DNA from 2 places in the Streptomyces sp. NPDC030809 genome. Region 1 is predicted to be linked to the other one. Evidence: riboswitches for the same ligand, from Rfam matches in the RefSeq annotation. Region 1 holds a riboswitch; the other holds the start of a gene.
The links. A riboswitch is a leader RNA that binds a small molecule or an ion and turns the genes downstream of it on or off. The one in region 1 is predicted to bind S-adenosylmethionine.

Region 1 (11,145 bases):
AAGATCACGAAACCCCCAGGAAGACTTCCCTCCTCCCCAGGGGGGGGTGAAATCGGGCATTGCGCCCAGGAGTTACGAGATGCGCGAAAGGCGCTTGAGGAGCATGGCGGAAGCAACCGGGCGGGCACCGGACTTGGCCACCCCGTCGGCCACCTCGCGGTCCGTGGACACCACGACCACCGGCCGCCCCGGCGGCTCGGCCCGCACCAGCTGACGGATCAACTCGTCAGCCGTCACGCCCGGCTTGGAGAACAGCACCCGCACCCCGCGCGGCGGCGCGAGCAGCACCGGGGCCGCCAGCTCCGCCCCGTCGAAGACGCACGTCATCTCCGCACCGGTCTGCGCGGCCAGCATGGACAGCCCGCCGAGCAGCCGCAGCCGCTGCTTCTCCAACGGCATCGTCGGATAGCCGGTCTTCGTCACGTTGTAGCCGTCCACCACCAGGTGCGCCTGCGGCAGTGCCAGCAGCTGGTCCAGCAGCGCCGGATCCGTCTCCGACAGCGCCCGGGCCGCAATGTCCTTCGGGGTCATCCGCCCCGGCTCCACCGCGTCCACCGTCTCCGCGGGGCGCACCGACACCGGCGGCAGCGCCAGTTCGCGCCGCAGCCCCTGCGCCGACTCCAGCACCGTGTCCAGCAGCAGCCGCACCCGCATGTCCTCGACGCTGCGCCCCTCGCGGGTCGCCCGCCGGCTCGCCTCCAGGGCCGCTTCGGCCTCGCCCAGCCGGGACTTGAGCCGCCGGCTCTCGCTCTCGGCCGCCGTCACCTGCGCGGCCGCCTCCGCCCGCACCGCCTCGATCTCCCCGGCGGCCTTCCGCAGGGCCGCCTCGCCCCGCTTCACGTCGTTGAGGGCGCTGCGCAGCTTGCGCTGAAGCGATTCGGCTTCCTTCTTCGCGGCGTCCAGCTCCTGGCGCAGGTGCTCCCCGCCGGCCTTCTGCTGCTCCCGTACGGCGGCCAGCTCGGCCCGCAGCCGCTCCAGCTCCCGCTGGGTCTCCTCGCCCACCCGCTCGGCGTCGGCCCGCTCCACCTCTTCACCGGCGGCCGCGACCAGCTTGACCCAGCCCGCCGGGCGCAGCACGTACGCCGCCGCCGCCACGTCCAGCGGATCGGCGGCCGCCGGCGGCGCGCCGGACTCCAGTGCACCCGCCAGCTCCGGCTGAGCCTCCTTCAGCTTCTCGCCGATCCGCCCGCGGAAGACCGGATCGCTCTCCAGCGCGGAGGCCATCGCATTGCCGGCGAACTTGGCCCGACGGCTCGGGGTGAAACGGGCATACTGCCGCAACTGCGCGGGCAGATCGGAGAGCACCAGCCCCCCGAACGCGTCCGACACGAACGCGATCACCCTGCGCCGAACGCCCTCGGGCAACGGGCGGTCGAGCGCCTCGGCGGCGTCGCCGGCGCCGCTTGCAGGCTGCTCCACAATCCGTCACCCCTACCGTCAGAAAACCTTCCGTGGCACGACCCGCTCAGGAGTCCGTGCCCGGCCTGTCCACGAGCTCGATCTGGTCCACCGCGTTGCACCAGCGGCAGCGCACCGACTCGATGGTCTCACTCACCACCTCACGCTCCTCGACCTTGGGCTCTCCCGCAAGGTCGAGGTGGACGTACTCGACCACCTTCGACGAACGGGTGACGTCGAACCGGGTCAGGTTGCCGCACAGGGTGCAGCGCCACCGGGTCGTGTCGGTGGGGAGGGGAACCGTCATCGGGGCGGGGTCTCCTTCGGGGTGGGAGCGGGGGTCGGGCCGGGCGGGTGCCGGTCCGGCGGTCCGGTCGTGCCGACCGTCGTGCCGGTCCGGTGGTGCCGGTCCGCCGGTGGCGACCGTCCGTGGTGCTTGTGTTGTCTACCGGTTGTAACCCTACGGCCTCATGGCGTCCCCGCGCGGGCCCCCGTCCCCCATGCGAGACGCGGCGGGGCAACCTGCCCCCTTCCTCCCTTTACGCGATGCTCTGGAGATGGCCGCAAAATGGGGAACGGGACCGGTGATCACCCACTCCCTGATCGCCGCCTGCTCGGTGATCTTCCTCCTGAGCCCCGTCTCGGGCATGAACCCCCTCTACGGCGCCGGCGACGAGCTCCTCGCCGCCCAGACCGACTACCTCCGGCGCTGGGGCGTGGTCCCCGACGAGCTCTTCACCCTCAGCGTCCGCACCGCCCTGACCCCCCTCACCGCCCTCTTCATCCACGGCAGCTGGCTGCACCTGCTCGGCAACATGCTCTTCCTGCACGTCTTCGGGGTGATGACCGAGGAGCGCATGGGAGCGCTGGGGTACACGGTCTTCTACCTGGTCTGCGGCTACCTCTCGCTCGCCGCGTACGCCGCCGCCAACGCCCGGTCCGACCAGACGCTGGTGGGGGCCTCCGGGGCGATCTCCGCCGTGCTGGGGGCCTTCCTGGTGCTGTTCCCGCAGGCCCGCGTCACCAGCCTCTTCCCCTTCCTGCTCTTCCTCCCCCTGCGCTTCCCCGCCTGGATCGTCCTGGCCTTCTGGTTCGTCCTCCAGGGCCTGGCGGCCCACCGCGCAGGAAGCGGCCCGGGCGTCGCCTACCTGGCCCACCTCGTGGGCTTCGCCCTCGGCTGCGGCTACGCATGGGCCCGCTACCGCCGTACGACTAGAGTGAAGGAGCCAGTCACAGCCCCGGCCACCGAGGGAGACAACCCACCGTGATCACCGCTCTCGTCCTCATCAAGACCAGCGTGGACCGGATCCCCGAGATCGCCGAGTCGATCGCCTCCCTGGACAACGTCAGCGAGGTCTACTCCGTGACCGGCACGTACGACCTCATCGCCCTGGTCCGCGTCGCCCGCCACGACGACCTGGCCGACATCATCCCCGGCAAGATCAGCAAGATCCCGGGCGTCCAGGCCACCGACACCCACGTCGCCTTCCGCACGTACTCCCAGCACGACCTGGAGGCGGCCTTCGCGATCGGGCTGGACGCGTAGGAGGCCCTCGGCGGGGCGGGTCCCGTCCGGGGGACGGGGTCGGTCGCGGCCGATCCCCCCTCGGCGCGTGCCTTCTCCCCCCTGACCTTGTCGCTGCGGGGCAGCGTCTGCCCACCGCCCCCGGGTGTTGCGCGGGGTCTGGCCGTGCGGGGTCCCGTGGGGGGCGGTTTGGGTTTGTGGTGCGGGGTGTGGCCTTGCGGGGTTTGGGGTGGGGCGGTGTTGTGGGGGGCTCCGGGGTGTGCCCGCATGTCTGATGGTCCGGCCGTCCCGGCGGCCGGTGTCAAGGGCGCTCCCTTCGGTCGCGTCGCTGCGCGATGGCCCTTCGGGCCACCCTTGACTCCGGCCGCCGTGCCGTCAGTCCCCAGACTTGCGAGCACCCCCCGGAGGGAAAGCCGGTCACGGGGACGGCGATGCCCACGGGCGGGGTCCGGGAAGGCTTGGCCGGGGTAGGGGTGAGCCTGCGCCCTCACGGGCGAAAGACCCGCCCCCGATCGCTACGTGCCCCTCCAGGACGGCGGCCGCCAGCCGACTCGGGCCGGGCATAGGCGCCCCCGATCGCTACGTGCCCAATGCCGGACGGCGAGCACCGGTGCGAGGAGCGGGGGCCTGCGGCCGTCAGCGGCCAACCTGCCGCGCCGCCCGTGGCGAGCGGGGCCTTCGTGTCCGGCTGACCGCCGGTGGGGCTGCCCCCGCGCTCCGCGCGGGGGATGTTCTCCCACCCGCACCACCCGTACAACGCATCCAGATGCTGAGGCACTGGTGGGCGGCTCGGGCACGTTGGCGGCCCACCCGCCGTGCGGTGCGCCTGCCCGTACCGGGCGGGGCCTTCGTGTCCGGCTCACCGCCGGTGGGGCTGCCCCCGCGCTCCGCGCGGGGGATGTTCTCCCACCCGCACCACCCGTACAACGCATCCAGATGCTGGGGCACTGGTGGTGGGCCGGGGAACGTTGGCGGCTGACCCGCCGTGATCCCGGTGGGGGTTCGGGCGGCTGGGTGCGGTCCTGCCGAACCGGATTGACGTCAAGCCGGAGACCGGCCTCCGGCCGGGAGTGAAGGCTCGGAGAAAGTACAGGTCACAGGCCTTTGCCGGTATCTGTCGGCAGCCGCCTGGGGCGTGGTGGCGTGGAGAGTCGAGGGCGGTCGGCTCTCGGCCGCGAACCGGCCGGCGGCCGCCGACCGGCATGGGGCGCGTAGCGATCGGTGGCGGTTTATGTTCGGCCACGAGCCGACCGGCAGCCGCCGTCCGGCCTTCGGCGCGTAGCGATCGTGGGCGGCCTATGCCCAGCCCGAGCCGACCGGCAGCCGCCGTCCGGCCTTGGGCACGTAGCGATCGCGGGCGGGTCTTTCGCCCGTGAGGGCGGGCCCCGGACATGACCTGCCGAGGTTGCCGGATCCCGCTGGTGGGCATCACCGTCCCCGTGACCGGCTTTCCCTCCGGGGGGTGCTCGCAAGTCTGGGGACTGACGGCACGGCGGCCGGAGTCAAGGGTGGCCCGAAGGGCCATCGCGCAGCGACGCGACCGAAGGGAGCGCCCTTGACACCGGCCACCGGGACGGCCGGACCATCAGACATGCGGGCACACCCCGGAGCCCCCCCACAACACCGCCCCACCCCAACCCCGCACGGCCACACCCCGCACCACACACCCAACCCGCCCCACACGGGACCCCGCACGGTGAGACCCCGCGCAACACCAGGGGGTGGTGGGCAGACCCTGCCCCACAGCAACAAGGCCAGGGGGGAAAAGAAGCGCACCGAACGCGTATCAACCGCACCCGACCCCGCCCCACAAACCCACCCCGCCCCACACGAACCCCGCACGGCCCGACCCCGCCCCACCCGCCCCCCGCCCGCGGGTCAGACCACCGCGACGCAGCGCCCGTCCTCCGTGCGGTACTGCCAGCGCGCTCCGTTCGTGACGAGTTCGCGGACTGCGGCGAGGAAGCGGGTGATGTGCTCGTCGGGGGTGCCTGCGCCGAAGCTGACGCGGATGGCGTTGAGGGAGCGCTCGCCGGGGGCCGCCTCGGGGGCGCCGCATTCGCCGGGCTCCTGGGGCTCGCTGCCGAGGAGGGTGCGGACCAGGGGGTGGGCGCAGAAGAGGCCGTCGCGGACGCCGATGCCGTATTCCGCGGAGAGGGCGGCCGCGAAGTGGGAGCTGTTCCAGCCGTCCACGACGAAGGAGATGACGCCCACGCGCGGGGCTTCGTCGCCGAAGAGGGAGAGGACCTTCACCTGGGGGACGTCCGCCAGGCCCTCGCGGACGCGGCGTACGAGTTCCTGTTCGCGGGCCACGAGGTGGTCGAAGCCCGCCTCGGTGAGGGCGCGGCAGGCGGCGGCGATGGCGTAGACGCCGATGACGTTGGGGGAACCGGCCTCGTGGCGGGCGGCGGTGGTGTGCCATTCGACGTCCACGCCGCCGTCCTCGCGCCGGGCCACCTTGCGGGAGGCGCCGCCGCCGGCGAGGTACGGGTCGGCCTGCCGGAGCCAGTCCGCGCGGCCCGCGAGGACGCCCGAGCCGAAGGGGGCGTACAGCTTGTGTCCGGAGAAGGCGACCCAGTCCACGTCGAGCTCGGTCACGGAGACGGGGTGGTGCGGGGCCAGTTGGGCCGCGTCCAGGACGATGCGCGCCCCGTGGGCGTGTGCGGCCGCGGCGAGTTCGCGTACGGGCCACAGTTCGCCGGTGACGTTGGAGGCACCGGTGACGCACACGAGGGCGGGGCCGTAGGGGTCTCGGTCCGCGAGGGCCCGCTCCAGGGTGGCGACGGCCTGGTCGGGGGTGCGGGGGGCGTTGAGGTAGGTGACGCGCGCGTCGCGCCACGGGAGCAGCGAGGCGTGGTGCTCGGTCTCGAAGACGAAGACCTGGCAGTCGGCGGGGATCGCCTGGGCGAGGAGGTTGAGGCTGTCGGTGGTGGACCGGGTGAAGATCACCTGGTCCTCGGGGCGGCAGCCGAGGAACTCGGCGACCGTGGCCCGGCTCTGCTCGAACAGGTCCGTGGACAGCTGCGAGAGGTACCCGGCGCCGCGGTGCACGCTGCCGTAGTACGGGGCGTAGGCGGCGACCTCGTCCCACACCCGCTGGAGGGCCGGCGCGCTGGCGGCGTAGTCGAGGGCGGCGTAGGTGACCTCGCCGCCGGTCACGAGCGGCACGGTGACGTCGCGGCCGAGGACGGGCAGCGACCCCTCGCAGCACGGGTCGGCCGGGGCGGCACCGGTGGCGGGGGCGGGGCTGGTGGCCGGGGCGGCCTCACCGGCCTCGGCGGCGGTGGCAGCGGTGGTGGCAGCGGAGTTCGGGTACGCGGACATGGCGGAATCTCCCGGCGGGCAGGGGTGAATGGCTTCGGATGGCCCGTACGGGTGCAGGGGTGCGCCGGTGCGCGGCCACGCGGGTGCGTGGCGGCGCGCTGCTGCGGCCGTGCACGGTACGGGAGATGCCCTGGCGCGTCGGAGACCGAGGGGAAAACGCGGCGACCGGGTCTGCAGGAACGCGCAGACCCCGCGCGGAGGGCTGGGGTGAAGAGGGGCGCTGGGCGCCTATCGCATTCGCTTGCTCACGGAAAACGCTCCTCGAGAGACCAGGATCCCTGGTGTCGAGGGATCCGCGCTTGCCCTGGACCTTGTGGTCCACGGCCTGGTCATCACCCGGGGCACCCCGCCACGGAAGGAGGGTTGCCGGACAGCAAGCCGGGGCCTGATCGCTGTCACTCGTGACCTGTGCAGCATCTTGCCACAAGATCCGGAACGGGCAAGGCCCGGTCCACGATGCGGACCGGGCCTGCCGTTGATTCGCTGCGACTCGGCCATGTCGGCGGCCGGCCGGGGGTGGTCACGCGTTGCTGGCCGCCGCCCAGCGCTGGAGGGCCGCGCGGGCCGCGCCCGAGTCGATGGACTCGGCCGCCCGCTCGATGCCGGTGCGGATCTGCTCCTCCAGGGTGCCCGCGGGCGGGGTGGCGCCCTCCTCGGCGAGGCCGTCGAGGGCGACGAGGGCGGCTGCCGAGTTCAGCAGTACCGCGTCGCGTACCGGCCCGGTCTCCCCGGCGAGCAGCCGGCGCGCCACGTCCGCGTTGTACGAGGCGTCCGCCCCGCGCAGGGCGGACACGTCGACCAGGTCGATGCCCACGTCGCGCGGGTCGAAGGCCTGCTCGGTGACTTTGCCCCCGCGGACCCACCAGACGCGGGAGGTGGCGGTGGTGGTGAGCTCGTCGAGGCCGTCGTCCCCGCGGAAGACGAGGGCGGAGGAGCCGCGTTCGGCCAGGACGCCCGCCACGATGGGGGCGATGCGGGCGTCGGCGACGCCGGTGGCCTGGGCGCGCACCCGGGCGGGGTTGGTGAGCGGGCCGAGGAAGTTGAAGGTGGTCCGGATGCCGAGTTCCTTGCGGGCGGCGGCCACGTGCCGCAGGGCCGGGTGGAACTTCACGGCGAAGCAGAAGGTGATGCCCGCCTCCTCGGCCACCGCGGCCACGCGGGCGGGGGTGAGGTCGAGGTTGACGCCGAGCTTCTCCAGGACGTCCGAGGCCCCGCTGGCGGAGGAGGCGGCCCGGTTGCCGTGCTTGACGACCTTGGCGCCGGTGCCGGCGACGACCACGGCGGACATGGTGGAGATGTTGACGGTCTTGGCCCCGTCGCCGCCGGTGCCGACGATGTCCACCGTGCGGCCGGGCACCTCGATCAGGTTGGCGTGGGCGTACATCGTGCGCACCAGGCCGTTGATCTCGGCCACGGTCTCGCCCTTGGCCCGGAGGGCCACCGCGAAGCCGGCGATCTGCGCGTCCGTGGCCGCGCCGCGCATGATCCGGTCCATGGCCCAGGCGGTCTCGTCGGCCGAGAGGTCCTTGCCGGCGAGCAGAGCGTCGAGTACGCCCGGCCAGGTCAGGCCCGCCACGCTGTCGCCGCCTGCCGGGGTCACAACGTTCATGGTCCACTCCTGGGTCCAGAGCCGAATACGAAGGTCTTCAGCCTATCCAGCCCGGGAGACAGCGAAGAGCCCCGTCCAATTTCTGGACGGGGCTCCTGCTGTGGCGATCAATGGTCAGCCGTGCCGGTTCTCCCGGGCGCGGCCTTCAGCCGTGCGGAGAGTCAGTGGTGGCCGTGGCCGCTCTGGATCTCCTTGTATTCCTCGGCCGTGGCCTTCGGAATCTGGTTGTCCTCCCCGTAGTAGCCCTTGCTGAGCTTCACGCGGAGCTTCTCCATGAGCTTGACCTTGCGCTCCACGCCGTTCTCGTCGACCGTCGGGCCGATCTCGGCGGGCGTGTACTGGTGGTGCGAGGTCAGGGTGTGCAGCTTGCCCTGCGGCAGCGGCTCGTGGACCTCGACGAACTCACCGTGCGGCAGGCGCTTGATGATGCCGGTCTCGCGGCCGTGCAGCACCTTGTCGCGGTCGCGGCGCTGGAGACCCAGGCAGATCCGCTTGGTGATGACGAAGGCGATGACCGGGCCGACGAAGAAGCCGATCCGCGCGAACCACGTGATCGAGTTGATCGACAGGTGGAAGTACTGCGCGAACATGTCGTTGCCACCCGCGATGAGCAGGATGACGTACCAGGTCAGCCAGGCGACACCGAAGGCCGTACGGGTCGGGGCGTTGCGCGGGCGGTCCAGGATGTGGTGCTCGCGCTTGTCGCCGGTGACCCAGGACTCGATGAACGGGTAGACCGCGATGGCCGCGAGGACCAGCGGGAAGATGACCAGCGGGATGAACACGCCCAGGACGAGGGTGTGGCCCCACAGGTTGATCTCCCAGCCCGGCATGGCACGGATGAGGCCTTCCGAGAAGCCCATGTACCAGTCGGGCTGCGCACCCGTGGACACGTGGTCCGGGATGTACGGGCCCAGCGCCCAGATCGGGTTGATCGAGGCGATGGCGGCGACGACCGCGATGACACCGAAGACCAGGAAGAAGAAGCCTCCGGCCTTGGCCATGTAGACCGGCAGCAGCGGCATGCCGACGACGTTGTTGTTCGTCTTGCCGGGGCCCGCGAACTGGGTGTGCTTGTGGTAGAAGACCAGGATCAGGTGGGCCACGAGCAGGCCCATCATGATGCCGGGCAGCAGCAGGATGTGGATCGAGTAGAACCGGGCCACGAAGTCGTGGCCGGGGAACTCGCCGCCGAAGAGGAACATCGACAGGTACGTGCCCACGATCGGCACGGACAGGATCGCGCCCTCCATGAAGCGGACACCGGTGCCCGAGAGCAGGTCGTCCGGCAGGGAGTAACCGGTGAAGCCGGTGAACATGCCGAGGACCAGCAGCAGGAAGCCGAAGACCCAGTTGACCTCGCGCGGCTTGCGGAACGCGCCGGTGAAGAACACGCGCATCATGTGCACGAGCATGGCCGCGACGAAGATCAGGGCCGCCCAGTGGTGGATCTGCCGGATGAGCAGACCGCCGCGGACGTCGAAGCTGATGTCCAGGGTCGAGGCGTAGGCCTCGGACATCCGGACGCCCTGCATCGGCACGTACGAGCCGTGGTACACGACCTCGTTCATGCTCGGGTGGAAGAACAGCGTCAGGTACACACCCGTGAGGATGATGATGATGAAGCTGTAGAGGCAGATCTCACCCAGCATGAAGGACCAGTGGTCCGGGAAGATCTTGCGCATGTTCGACTTGGCGAGGCTGTAGATGCCCAGGCGGCCGTCCGCCCAGTCGGCTACGCGCTCGCCCGCCGGCGCTTTGCGCTTGTCGGTAGCGGTCGCAGTGCTCATCCGCGCTCCCAGAAGGCAGGACCGACGGGCTCTTCGAAGTCGCCGAGCGCCTCGAGGAAGCCCTCGTCATTCACGCCGATCCGCAGCTGCGGGAGGGCGTGGCCGGCCGGGCCGAAGATGACGCGGGCGCCGTCGGAGAGGTCGAAAGTGGACTGGTGGCACGGGCAGAGCACGTGGTGGGTCTGCTGCTCGTACAGGCTGATCGGGCAGCCGACGTGGGTGCAGATCTTCGAGTAGGCCACGATGCCCTCGTGGGACCACTCGAGCTCCTGCTTGTCCTTGATGTCCTCCGGCTTGATGCGGACGATCATCAGGGCAGCCTTGGCGATCTGCTGCATGTAGTCGTGCTGGTCCTCTTCCAGGCCCTCGGGCATGGCGAAGGTCAGCGAACCGACGGCGACGTCCTCGGGACGCAGCGGCTCCATCGTGTTCTGGTTGATGAGCAGCTTGCCCTTCGCCCAGATCGTCTTGCGGAGCTTGTCCTCGGGCAGCGGGCCCAGGTCGCGCAGCAGGACGACACCGGAGAGCGGCACCATGGCCAGCGCGCCGAGCATCGTGTTGCGGATGAGCTTGCGGCGGCCGATGTCGGACTCGCGGGCACCGTCGGCGAAGTCCGCGAGGACCTTCGCCTTGACCTCGGGAGCGGCCTCGATCGGGTGGCGCTCGTCCGCCACCTCGACGTCGGACATCAGGGTGCGGGCCCAGTGGACCGCGCCCGCGCCGATGCAGAAGAGGGCGATGCCGAGGGTGACGCCCAGGGCGAAGTTCAGACCGCTCACGTGGCCGAAGGGCCAGATGAAGACGATCTTGTCGACCGGGATGGTCACGTAGGCGGCGATGAAACCGACCGTGGCCAGCATCGACAGGGTGAACAGCATCGCGACGGTGCGCTCGGAGCGCTTGGCCGCCCGCTCGTCGATGTCCTGGATGCGCGGCTTGTGGGCCGGCAGACCGGGGTCGGCGAACGGGTCGTCCGCCACCGCGACACCGCCGTGGTGCGCGTCGCCCTGCTCGCTCGGCAGGTGCTTGTCTTCGGGAATGTCTTGGCTACTCATGACTTCTTGGCCTTAGCGGTGTGGGCCGCAACCCAGACGGCGACAGCGATGAGCGTTCCCAGACCGAAGACCCAGCCGAACAGGCCCTCGCTGACGGGGCCGAGGCCGCCGAGCTTGAGGCCGCCGGGGCTCTCCGACTTGTCGCCGTTGACGGTCTGGAGGTACGCGATGATGTCCTTCTTCTCCTTCTCCGGCATGGTGCTGTCCGGGAAGGAGGGCATGTTCTGCGGGCCGGTGAGCATGGCCTCGTAGATGTGCTTCGGCTCGACGCCCTCGAGGTTCGGGGCGTACTTGCCGTGCGTCAGGGCGCCGCCCTCACCGGTGAAGTTGTGGCACTGCGCGCAGTTGTTGCGGAAGAGCTCACCACCGCGGGCGATGTCCGCGCCGGCCGGGTCGTACTGCTTCTCGGTCGGCGTGATGGGACCGGCGCCGAGGGAGGAGATG
Region 2 (11,145 bases), on a different contig from region 1:
GCGTTGTACAGGTGGGTGGCGACGGTGGCGCCCGCGTCGATGGCCTCGCGGGTCTGGTCGTAGCTGGCGTCGGTGTGCCCGATGGCCGCGATCACCCCGTGCTCGGCGAGCAGGCGTACGGAGTCCAGTCCGCCGGGCAGCTCGGTGGCGAGGGTGACCATGCGGGCCTGGCCGTGGGCGGCGTCGATCAGCTTGCGGACCTCGGCCGGGTCGGGGTCGCGCAGCAGGCCCTCGGTGTGGGCGCCCTTGCGGCAGGGGGAGATGAACGGGCCCTCGAAGTGGATGCCCGCGATGTCGCCCTGCTGGGCCAGCTCGGCGAGCAGGGAGGCCCGGCGGGCCAGCTCGGCGAGGTCCTCGGTGACGGTGGAGGCGACCAGGGTGGTGGTGCCGTGCTCGCGGTGGGTGCGCACACCGGTGAGGACGTCCTCCGCGGTGCCGGAGGTGAAGGAGGCGCCGCCGCCGCCGTGGTTGTGCATGTCCACGAAGCCGGGGACCACCCAGTGTCCGGACAGGTCGGTGACCTGCGCGTCCTCCCGGGCGGCGCCCGCGATGCGGGGGCCTTCGACGATGACGCGGCCGTTCTCGACGATCCCGGTCGGCAGCACCACCCTCGCGCCGGAGAGGACGGTGCAGTGTGCGCTTCCGGACATCAGGCGGATACCTCCGTGGCGAGTAGGTCCCAGGCGAGCAGGCCCGCGCCCAGGCAGCCGGCGGTGTCCCCGAGGGCCGCCGGCACGATGTTCGGCAGCCGCTGGAACGTCACGCGTTCCTTGACGGCCGCCCGCAGGGGGGTGAACAGGGTTTCCCCGGCCTCCGCCAGGCCGCCACCGATGATCAGGGTGCGCGGGTCCAGCAGGGTGAGGGCGGTGACCAGCCCGTCGGCGAGTGCGCCGATGGCCCCGGACCAGACGGCCAGGGCGCGGGCGTCGCCGGATTCCACGGCCTTGGCGCAGTCCGCGGCGTCCGCCTGCGGGTCGCCGGAGGCGGCGGCCCAGGCGCGGGTGACGGCGGCGGCGGAGGCCAGGGTCTCCAGGCAGCCGCGCTGGCCGCAGCCGCACGCGGGGCCGCCGGGGCGGACCACGATGTGCCCGATCTCGCCCGCGTAGCCGTGCGCGCCGGCCTCGATGGCCCCGGCGATGCCGATGGCGCCCGCGATGCCGGTGCCCAGGGGCACGAAGAGGAAGCGGTCGGCGCCCCGGCCGGCGCCGATGCGGCCTTCGGCCAGGCCGCCGGTGCGGACGTCGTGGCCCAGGGCGACCGGGATCCCGTCCAGGCGCTCGCTGAGCATCGCGCGCAGCGGCACGTCACGCCAGCCGAGGTTGGCGGCGTAGACGGCGATGCCCTCCTCGGCGTCGACGATGCCGGGCACGGCCACGCCGGCGGCGGCCGCCGGCTGTCCGTACCGCTCCTGCCCGAGGGCGTGCAGCTCGGCGGCGAAGGCGAGGATCGACTCGACGACGGCCTCGGGGCCGCGCTCGCGGCCGGTGGCCCGGCGCGCCTCGTGGAGCAGCGTGCCGTCCGCCCCGACCAGGGCGGCCTTCATCCCGGTGCCGCCCACATCGAGGGCGATGACGTGTTTCACGGGTTTCACGGGGGACAGTCTCGCGCGTGGGAAGGGGAAAGGTCTAGTCCACTGATCGGGATTGTTGAGCCGCCATACAAATCAGCTGCCCAGCTCGCGGACGGGAAGTCCTCTGCATGGGCACCTCACTTGTAAGCGGAGCGGCCGGGTGGTGTAGACCTTACGGACGAGGAACGGGAAGAGAACCGGGGAAGACAAGGGTGGGAACAGCAGTGAAGCCGCGCTACCGGAACCTGGCCGCCGCAGCAGCGGCACTGTGCATGACGGCGACCCTGACCGGCTGTGGAAGCCTCACCGGGGACAACGAGGTGACCCTGCGGCTCGTGGCGGCCGACTACGGGGACAATCCCTCGAATTCCTCCAAGCAGTACTGGGAGGACCTGGCCGCCGCCTTCACCGCGGCCAACCCCGGCATCAAGGTCGAGGTGAGCGTCTACTCCTGGGAGGAGGTGGACGCCAAGGTCGCCGAGATGGACAAGGCCGGCAAGGCCCCCGACATCGCGCAGATCGGCGCCTACGCCGACTACGCGGCCGCGGACAAGCTGTACACCACCGACCAGCTGCTCTCGGTGACCACCGAGGCCGACTTCCTCGGCCCGCTCGCCGACGCCGGCAAGATCCGCCGCGTCCAGTACGGCATGCCCTTCGTCTCCAGCACCCGCCTGCTCTTCTACAACCAGGAGCTCTTCGACAAGGCGGGGGTCAAGGCCGCCCCCAAGACCTGGGACGAGCTGGAAGCCGCCGCCAAGAAGCTCAAGGGCACCGCCAAGACCCCCTTCGCGCTGCCGCTGGGCCGCGAGGAGGCCCAGGCGGAGACCATGATGTGGCTGCTGGCCGGAGGCGGCGGCTACACCGACAACGACGAGACGTACAGCATCGACTCCACGGAGAACACCAAGACCCTGGAGTGGCTCAAGGGGCACCTCGTCGAGCCCGGGCTCACCGGCGCCACCCCGCCCTGGGAGCTCAACCGGCAGGCCGCCTTCGACGCCTTCACCCGCGGCGAGGTCGGCATGCTCAACGGCCACCCCACCCTCATGAAGCAGGCCGCCGCCAAGGGCGTGAAGTTCGGCATGGTCCCCATGCCCACCGAGGACGGCCGCGAGCAGCCCACGATGGGCGTCGCCGACTGGGTCATGGCCTTCAAGAGCGGCGGCCACCCCAAGGAGGCCGGCAAGTTCCTCGACTTCATGTACGAGGAGAAGAACGTCACCAAGTTCACCGGCACGTACGACCTGCTGCCGGTCACCACCACCGGCTACCGCGCCATGCAGGCGAGCACCGGGGCCTCGGCCGAGCAGCTGAAGACCTTCCTGAGCGCGCTGCCGGGGTCGCGGCTGTACCCGGTCGGGAAGAAGTCGTGGGCGCGGGTGAGCGAGGACATCAAGCAGAACGTGGGCAAGGCCCTGCAGCCGGGCGGGGACCCCGACAAGGTCCTCGACGCGATCGCGGACACGGCGCGGCGCAACGACGGCTGACCGGCCCGCTTCCGGGGGCTCCGCCCCCGGACCCCCGGGGCGGGGCGGGATTCGGCTCCGCCGGGGCGTGTCCGAGCGGCCGGTTATGTTGGGGGCATGACGGATCACGAGCAGGGGCGGGACGGCGCGCTCTCGGAGCGCGAGGCCGCCGTGCTCGCGTACGAGGGGCGCAGCTGGGCCGGGCCGGGGGCCAAGGAGCGGGCGATACGGGAGGGACTGGGCATGTCCCCGGTCCGCTACTACCAGCTGCTGAACGCGCTCCTGGACGACCCCCGGGCCCTGGCCCACGCCCCCGGCACCGTCAACCGCCTCCGCCGGATCCGCGAGGACCGGCGCGCCCGGCGCTGAGTCCCAGTAGGGTCGGACCCATGGTGAGCCATCCGCACGTCCCGGATCCGCCTGTCCCTCCCCGGGGCTCCGCCCCGGACCCCGGCCCCCACGCGCCGGACGGGCCGGATTTTCCCCCCGAAGCCGGGGCGCTGCCGCGCCCGCGGACGGCCGCCGGGCGGCACGGGCTGGAGGCCATGCTCCGGGACCCCGCCGGATCCGTGGTCGCGCTCGACTTCGACGGCACGCTCGCAGAGATCGTCCCGGACCCGGAGCGGGCGAGGGCACACCCCCGGGCGGTGGCGGCCCTGGCCGCCCTCGCCCCGCAGGTCGGCTCCGTGGCCGTGATCACCGGCCGCCCCGCCGGGGTCGCCGTCCGCTACGGCGGCTTCGCCGGGATCCCCGGCCTGGAACACCTCCGCGTGCTCGGCCACTACGGCTCCGAGCGCTGGGACGCCGCCACCGGCCTCGTCCACGCCCCCGCCGAACACCCCGGCGTCGCCGCCGTCCGCGCCGAGCTGCCCGGCTGCCTCGACGCGGTCGGCGCCTGGCAGGGCACCTGGATCGAGGAGAAGGGCCAGGCGGTCGCCGTGCACACCCGCCGGGCCGCCGACCCGGCCGCCGCCTTCGAGGCCCTGCGCGACCCGCTCGCCCACCTCGCCCACAAGCACGGCCTGATCCTGGAGCCCGGCCGCGCCGTCCTCGAACTGCGCCCCCCGGGCATGGACAAGGGCGTCGCCCTCGCCGGCTACCTCGCCGAGACCGGCGCCCGGGCCGTCCTCTACGCCGGGGACGACCTCGGGGACCTCGCCGCCTTCGCCGCCGTCGAGAAGCTCCGCGCCGACGGCCTGCCCGGACTGCTCGTGTGCAGCGGCTCCTCCGAGGTGCCCGAGCTGGCCGCCCGGGCCGACCTGGTCCTCGACGGCCCGGCCTCGGTCGTCGCGTTCCTCGCCGCCCTGGCCGCGGAGATCAGCGCAGCAGGTCCGCCAGCTGCCGGGTGAACCAGCGGGCCGGCGGCAGCGCGGTGGCCGCCGCCGCCAGGCGCTTGGTCCGCTCGGCCCGCTCCGGCTCCGGCAGGGACAGCGCCGCGTGCAGGGCCGCCGCCGTCTCGGACACGTCGTACGGGTTCACCGCGAAGGCGTCCTCGCCCAGCTCCGGGAAGGCCCCCGCCTCCCGCGACAGCACCAGCGCGCACCCGGCCTCCGAGACCACCGGGATCTCCTTCGCCACCAGGTTCATCCCGTCGCGCACCGGGTTCACCAGCGCCACGTCCGCCATCCGGTACGCGGCCAGCGAGCGGGCGAAGTCGTCCTGGACGGACACCAGCACCGGCTGCCAGTCCGCCGTCCCGAACTCCTCGTTGATCCGCTGCGCGAGCGCGGACACCTCCGCCGTGTAGTCCCGGTAGACCGCCAGGTCCTGCCGCGAGGGGTAGGCCGAGGCCAGGTGCACCACCCGGCCGCGCCACTCCGGCCGCTCCGCCAGCAGCTCCCGGTAGGCCAGCAGCCCGCGCACGATGTTCTTCGACAGCTCGGTCCGGTCCACCCGCACCACCGTGCGCCGGTCCCCGACCTCCGCCCGCAGCCCCGCAAGCCGGTCGTTCACGTCCGGCCGGTGCGCCAGCTCCCGCAGCTCCTCGCCGTCCACCCCCAGCGGGTGCACCGCGACCTCGGTCCGGCCCAGCCGCTCGGGACCGGCGCACCGCCGGAACAGGTCCGCCCACACCTCGGTGTGGAAGCCCAGCCGGTCCGCGCCGAGCATCCCCCACAGCAGCCGCTCCCGGATGTCCTCCGGCAGCATCCGGAAATAGGCCGGATCCGCCCACGGGGTGTGCGTGAAGTGGCCGATCCGCAGGTCCGGGCGCCGCTCCCGCAGCAGCCCGGGCACCAGCGCCAGCTGGTAGTCCTGCACCAGGACCGCCGCCCCGGGGGCCGCCTCCGCCGCCAGCGCCTCGGCGAAGGCCAGGTTGTACGCCTCGTACGCCTGCCACTGGCGCCGGAACGCGGAGTCGAAGACCGGCTCGCGCGGGATGTCGTACAGGTGGTGGTGGACGAACCACAGGACCGAGTTCGCGATCCCGTTGTAGGCGTCCGCGTAGACCTCCTCCGGGATGTCCAGCATCCGGACCCCCGGTTCGGAGACCCCGCGCCGGACCGCCTCCCGGTCCGCCGGGCCCAGGGCCGCGCACACCCACAGGGCCTCCGGCTGCCCGGCCAGGGCCGCCGACAGGCCGGAGACCAGCCCGCCCCCGCCGCGCCGGGCCGTCAGGGCCCCGTCCTCGGAAAGCGTGTAAGACAGCGGGCCACGGTTCGCTGCAACGAGCACGTGAGAAGCCATGCGGCCAACCTAGCCCGGCCCGCTCCCGCTCAAACGTTTCCGGCGCGCGGGCCGCCGCACGGCGCACGCCTCAGGCCACGCGCCGCACCGGGCGCCCCCGGGCCCGCACCCCGTACGCGCGGTACGCCGTCCGGCCGGTACGCCGCGGTGCCCGCGGGCCGGTCAGGCCACGCGCCGCTGCCCGTACTCCTCGATCTCCCGCATCGGCGGCCGCTCCTCCGTGTCCACCGGGTACGTCCGCGGCACGAAGCCCTCCGGGCCCCGCTCGAACTGCACCAGCTCGGGCCGCACCAGGTGCGCCCGCGAGAGCCGCACCTGCGCGGTCCGGTAGATCGCGGCGGCCATCCGGCCCAGTGCCTGCCCGTCCTGGTGCCGGTGGATCCGCACCCCCACGTCCACCTGCGCCAGCGCGTCCAGCCCGACCGTGTGCAGGGCGTCCACCAGCAGGCCCAGCTCCACCCCGTACCCGACGGGGAACGGCAGCCGCTCCAGCAGGGACCTCCGTACGGCGTACTCCCCGCCCAGCGGCTGCACGAAGCCGGCCAGCTGCGGCCAGTGCAGGTTGAGCAGCGGGCGGGCCACCAGCTCCGTGACCCGGCCGCCCTGCCCCGGCGAGTCGCCCTGCGCCGACCCGGCCAGCCGCAGCGGCCGGTCGTACATGGCCTTCACGAAGTGCACGTCCGGGTCGGTCAGCAGCGGGCCGACGATCCCGGACACGAAATCGGCCGAGAAGTCCCGCAGGTCGGCGTCCACGAAGCACACGACGTCCCCGGTGGTCGCCAGCAGCGAGCGCCACAGCACCTCGCCCTTGCCCGGCAGGGCCGGGATCCGCGGCAGGATCTCGTCCCGGTGCACCACCCGGGCGCCCGCCTTCGCGGCCACCTCGGCGGTCCGGTCGGCGGACCCGGAGTCCACCACGACCAGCTCGTCCACCAGCGGAACCGCCTCGATCAGCTCGCGCCGGACCACCTCGACGATCTGCCCGACCGTCTCCTCCTCGTCGAGCGCGGGCAGCACCACGCTGACCGTCGTCCCCGCCGCCCGTTTGGCTGCGAGCAGCAGGTCGAGCGGACGGTCGGCGGCCGACCAGGAACGGCCGGCCAGCCAGCGCTCCACCTCATCCAGCACGGTCGGTACTCCCCTGTTCCTGACCGTTTTCCGGCCGAAAAGTGATCCATCTCGCGGTTCGGACACCCGTCTCAACGGTCCGCACCTTCGGTTACAGTCTTGAACAACGCGGACGACCATCGCATGTCGGGGTCGCCCCGCGCACAAACGCCCGGCCGCGCGCGAGCGCAGCGCCGGAGCCATACCGCTCATCCAGAGGGGCAGAGGGACACGGCCCGTTGAAGCCCCGGCAACCCTCCAGTCGGTTCACTCGCGATCTCCGCAACAGAAGCGAGGCCACCACCGGCTAGGGAAGGTGCCAATTCCGTCTCATGGCGACGTCCGCCATGGGGAAGATGAGGAGAAAGGGCCTCGCCATCATGGCTGTACAGACTGTTACCCCTACGCCGGTCGCCTCCGTCGATCTCGGTCCCGCCGCCGCCCTGTCCTGTCGCGAGTGCGGCACGCGGTTCGACCTCGGTCCCATCTTCGCCTGCGCCGAGTGTTTCGGCCCCCTCGAAGTCGCGTACGAGCTGCCCGCCGGTGATCCCGAGGCCCTCCGGGCGCAGATCGAGGCCGGCCCGGACAGCATCTGGCGCTACGCCCCCCTCCTGCCGGTCCCGGCGGACGTGGCGGACAAGCCGAACCTGAACCCCGGCTTCACCAAGCTCGTCGACGCCGCGAACCTGGCCAAGGAGCTGGGCGTCACCGGCAAGCTCTACGTCAAGGACGACTCCGGCAACCCGACGCACTCCTTCAAGGACCGCGTCGTCGCGATCGCCGTCGAGGCCGCCCGCGCCTTCGGCTACACCACCCTCTCCTGCTCCTCCACCGGCAACCTGGCCGGCGCCGTCGGCGCCGCCGCCGCCCGCGCCGGCTTCCGCTCCTGCGTGTTCATCCCGCACGACCTGGAGCAGGGCAAGGTCGTCATGGCCGCGGTGTACGGCGGGGACCTGGTCGGCATCGAGGGCAACTACGACGACGTGAACCGCTTCTGCTCCGAGCTCATCGGCGACCCGCTGGGCGAGGGCTGGGGCTTCGTCAACGTCAACCTGCGCCCCTACTACGGCGAGGGCTCCAAGACCCTGGCGTACGAGATCTGCGAGCAGCTCGGCTGGCAGCTGCCCGACCAGATCGTCATCCCGATCGCCTCCGGCTCCCAGCTCACGAAGATCGACAAGGGTCTCCAGGAGCTCATCAAGCTGGGCCTGGTCGAGGACAAGCCGTACAAGATCTTCGGCGCCCAGGCCGAGGGCTGCTCCCCGGTCTCCACCGCCTTCAAGGCCGGCCACGAGGTGGTCCGCCCGCAGAAGCCGAACACCATCGCCAAGTCCCTGGCGATCGGCAACCCGGCCGACGGCCCGTACGTCCTGGACATCGCGCGCCGCACCGGCGGCTACGTGGAGGACGTCAACGACGAGCAGGTCGTGGACGCGATCCGGCTGCTCGCCCGGACCGAGGGCATCTTCGCCGAGACCGCGGGCGGCGTGACCGTCGGCGTGACGAAGAAGCTCATCGAGGACGGCCGCCTCGACCCGAGCCTCACCACCGTCGTCCTCAACACCGGCGACGGCCTCAAGACCCTGGAAGCGGTCTCCGGCACCGGCCAGACCGCGACCATCCGCCCGAGCCTGGACGCGTTCCGCGCCGCCGGCCTGGCCTGACCATCCCCCTGCACCCCGGAAGGGCAGTAGAGCCATGAGCGTCAACGTCCGCATCCCCACCATCCTGCGCACCTACACCGGCGGCCGGGCCGAGGTCCCCGCCGAGGGCGCCACCCTCGCCGAGGTCATCGCGTCCCTGGAGAGCAACCACCCGGGCATCGCCGCCCGCGTGCTCGACGACCAGGGCAAGCTGCGCCGCTTCGTGAACGTCTACGTGAACGACGACGACGTGCGCTTCGAGGGCGGCCTCGCGACGGCCACGCCGGACGGCGCGGGCGTGTCGATCATCCCGGCGGTCGCGGGCGGCTGCTGACCCCTTCCGGAGTTCCGAAGACTTCTTCTGAATTGCCCCTTCCGCAAAAGCGGAGGGGGCAATTCTGCTTGATTGGGCGCGGTAGGGTTGGGGTAGCCCCCGGCGTTGTTTGTGTTCCTCGTGTGTGAGTACGGTCGGCGAGGGGCGACATCGGGCCAATGTGCGTGCGCCGTATGTCACTTGGGGTGGGATTTGTCCTGCCCGACTTGCCCGGGAATCTACGCGGTTTTCGCGTGATGTCGATGTATTGACGTGTCTTGAATTCTCGTCGGAATGACCTGTTGCAGACCGCGGTCGGGCAGATACATTCAGCCGCGGTCGAAGCGTTCCGGCGCACTTTCTGACCCGGGACCGCGAAGTGCGGTCCTGTTGCAAGGGCCAGTAACAGGGGAGTTAGCCATGGCTCAGGGCACCGTCAAGTGGTTCAACGCGGAGAAGGGCTACGGCTTCATCGCGGTCGACGGTGGTGCGGACGTGTTCGTCCACTACAGCGCGATCCAGATGGACGGGTACCGCACCCTTGAAGAAGGTCAGCGAGTCGAGTTCGAGATCTCGCAGGGCCAGAAGGGTCCGCAGGCGGACATGGTCAAGCTCGCACTCGGCTGAGCCCGGGCGATCGACCGACCACCGACGCTTACACGCACGAGGGGCCTGCATCCACACCGGATGCGGGCCCCTCGTGCGTGTGCGGGGCGCCTTCGGCAGGCGTACGCCGCACCGGGGGCACGCGCACCTTCCGGACGGGTGCGCGGACCTTCGCTGCGCCCCCGCCGAGTCGTGAGAGCCGCTTGCACTCGGAGGGGTCGAGTGCTAATCATTGGCGTTAGCACTCTCCGGGTGAGAGTGATAAAGACGAGGACCGGGTCGGTGAGGCCCGCAGGCCTGCGGGGCAAGGAACCGCACGGCATGCAGGCCGTCCGTCGCGGGCGCCAGGCGCGGTCCGAAGCAATCCACCCCAGTCCGGGAGGACCACTTCAATGGCCAAGATCATCGCGTTCGACGAGGAGGCCCGGCGCGGTCTCGAGCGCGGCATGAACCAGCTCGCCGACGCCGTCAAGGTCACCCTTGGCCCCAAGGGTCGCAACGTCGTCCTTGAGAAGAAGTGGGGCGCCCCCACGATCACCAACGATGGTGTGTCCATCGCCAAGGAGATCGAGCTGGAGGACCCGTACGAGAAGATCGGCGCCGAGCTGGTCAAGGAAGTCGCCAAGAAGACGGACGACGTCGCCGGCGACGGTACGACCACCGCCACCGTCCTCGCCCAGGCCCTGGTCCGCGAGGGCCTGCGCAACGTGGCCGCCGGCGCCAACCCGATGGCCCTCAAGCGTGGTATCGAGAAGGCCGTCGAGGCCGTCTCGGGCGCCCTGCTGGAGCAGGCGAAGGATGTCGAGACCAAGGAGCAGATCGCTTCCACGGCCTCCATCTCCGCCGCCGACACCCAGATCGGCGAGCTCATCGCCGAGGCCATGGACAAGGTCGGCAAGGAAGGCGTCATCACCGTCGAGGAGTCCCAGACCTTCGGTCTGGAGCTGGAGCTCACCGAGGGCATGCGCTTCGACAAGGGCTACATCTCGGCGTACTTCGCCACCGACATGGAGCGTATGGAGGCCTCGCTGGAGGACCCGTACATCCTGATCGTGAACTCCAAGGTCGGCAACGTGAAGGACCTCCTTCCGCTGCTGGAGAAGGTCATGCAGTCCGGCAAGCCGCTGCTGATCATCGCCGAGGACGTCGAGGGCGAGGCCCTGTCCACCCTGGTCGTCAACAAGATCCGCGGCACCTTCAAGTCCGTCGCGGTCAAGGCCCCGGGCTTCGGCGACCGCCGCAAGGCCATGCTGGGCGACATCGCCATCCTCACCGGTGGCACGGTCATCTCCGAGGAGGTCGGCCTCAAGCTGGAGAACGCGGGCCTCGACCTGCTCGGCCGCGCCCGCAAGGTCGTCATCACCAAGGACGAGACCACCATCGTCGACGGTGCCGGTGACAGCGACCAGGTCGCCGGTCGCGTGAACCAGATCCGCGCCGAGATCGAGAACTCCGACTCGGACTACGACCGCGAGAAGCTCCAGGAGCGCCTGGCGAAGCTCGCGGGCGGCGTGGCGGTCATCAAGGCCGGTGCCGCGACCGAGGTCGAGCTCAAGGAGCGCAAGCACCGCATCGAGGACGCCGTTCGCAACGCGAAGGCGGCCGTCGAGGAGGGCATCGTCGCCGGTGGTGGCGTGGCCCTGCTGCAGGCCTCCCAGGTCTTCGAGAAGCTGGAGCTGGAGGGCGACGAGGCCACCGGTGCCGCCGCCGTCAAGCTGGCGCTCGAGGCCCCGCTGAAGCAGATCTCCGTGA

Region 2: it holds a riboswitch for S-adenosylmethionine, as region 1 does, so the genes downstream of both, thrC (threonine synthase) here and ACZ407_RS27880 (aminotransferase class V-fold PLP-dependent enzyme) in region 1, are expected to answer to the same signal.

What each region holds. Positions count from the first base shown of each region.
Region 1 covers NZ_JBVIDV010000024.1:42,823-53,967, forward strand. The annotation lists gene ACZ407_RS27860 (NYN domain-containing protein) at 73-1,419, opposite strand; gene ACZ407_RS27865 (hypothetical protein) at 1,466-1,705, opposite strand; gene ACZ407_RS27870 (rhomboid family intramembrane serine protease) at 1,956-2,666, shown strand; gene ACZ407_RS27875 (Lrp/AsnC ligand binding domain-containing protein) at 2,663-2,944, shown strand; gene ACZ407_RS27880 (aminotransferase class V-fold PLP-dependent enzyme) at 4,802-6,247, opposite strand; SAM riboswitch class IV at 6,538-6,654, opposite strand; gene trpD (anthranilate phosphoribosyltransferase) at 6,768-7,856, opposite strand; gene qcrB (cytochrome bc1 complex cytochrome b subunit) at 8,018-9,646, opposite strand; gene qcrA (cytochrome bc1 complex Rieske iron-sulfur subunit) at 9,643-10,701, opposite strand; gene qcrC (cytochrome bc1 complex diheme cytochrome c subunit) at 10,698-11,145, opposite strand, start outside.
Region 2 covers NZ_JBVIDV010000025.1:13,135-24,279, reverse strand. The annotation lists gene nagA (N-acetylglucosamine-6-phosphate deacetylase) at 1-650, opposite strand, end outside; gene ACZ407_RS28360 (ROK family protein) at 650-1,582, opposite strand; gene ACZ407_RS28355 (ABC transporter substrate-binding protein) at 1,783-3,060, shown strand; gene ACZ407_RS28350 (DUF3263 domain-containing protein) at 3,157-3,408, shown strand; gene otsB (trehalose-phosphatase) at 3,585-4,388, shown strand; gene ACZ407_RS28340 (alpha,alpha-trehalose-phosphate synthase (UDP-forming)) at 4,357-5,724, opposite strand; gene ACZ407_RS28335 (glucosyl-3-phosphoglycerate synthase) at 5,887-6,852, opposite strand; SAM riboswitch class I at 7,038-7,194, shown strand; gene thrC (threonine synthase) at 7,212-8,495, shown strand; gene ACZ407_RS28325 (MoaD/ThiS family protein) at 8,530-8,808, shown strand; gene ACZ407_RS28320 (cold-shock protein) at 9,208-9,414, shown strand; gene groL (chaperonin GroEL) at 9,786-11,145, shown strand, end outside.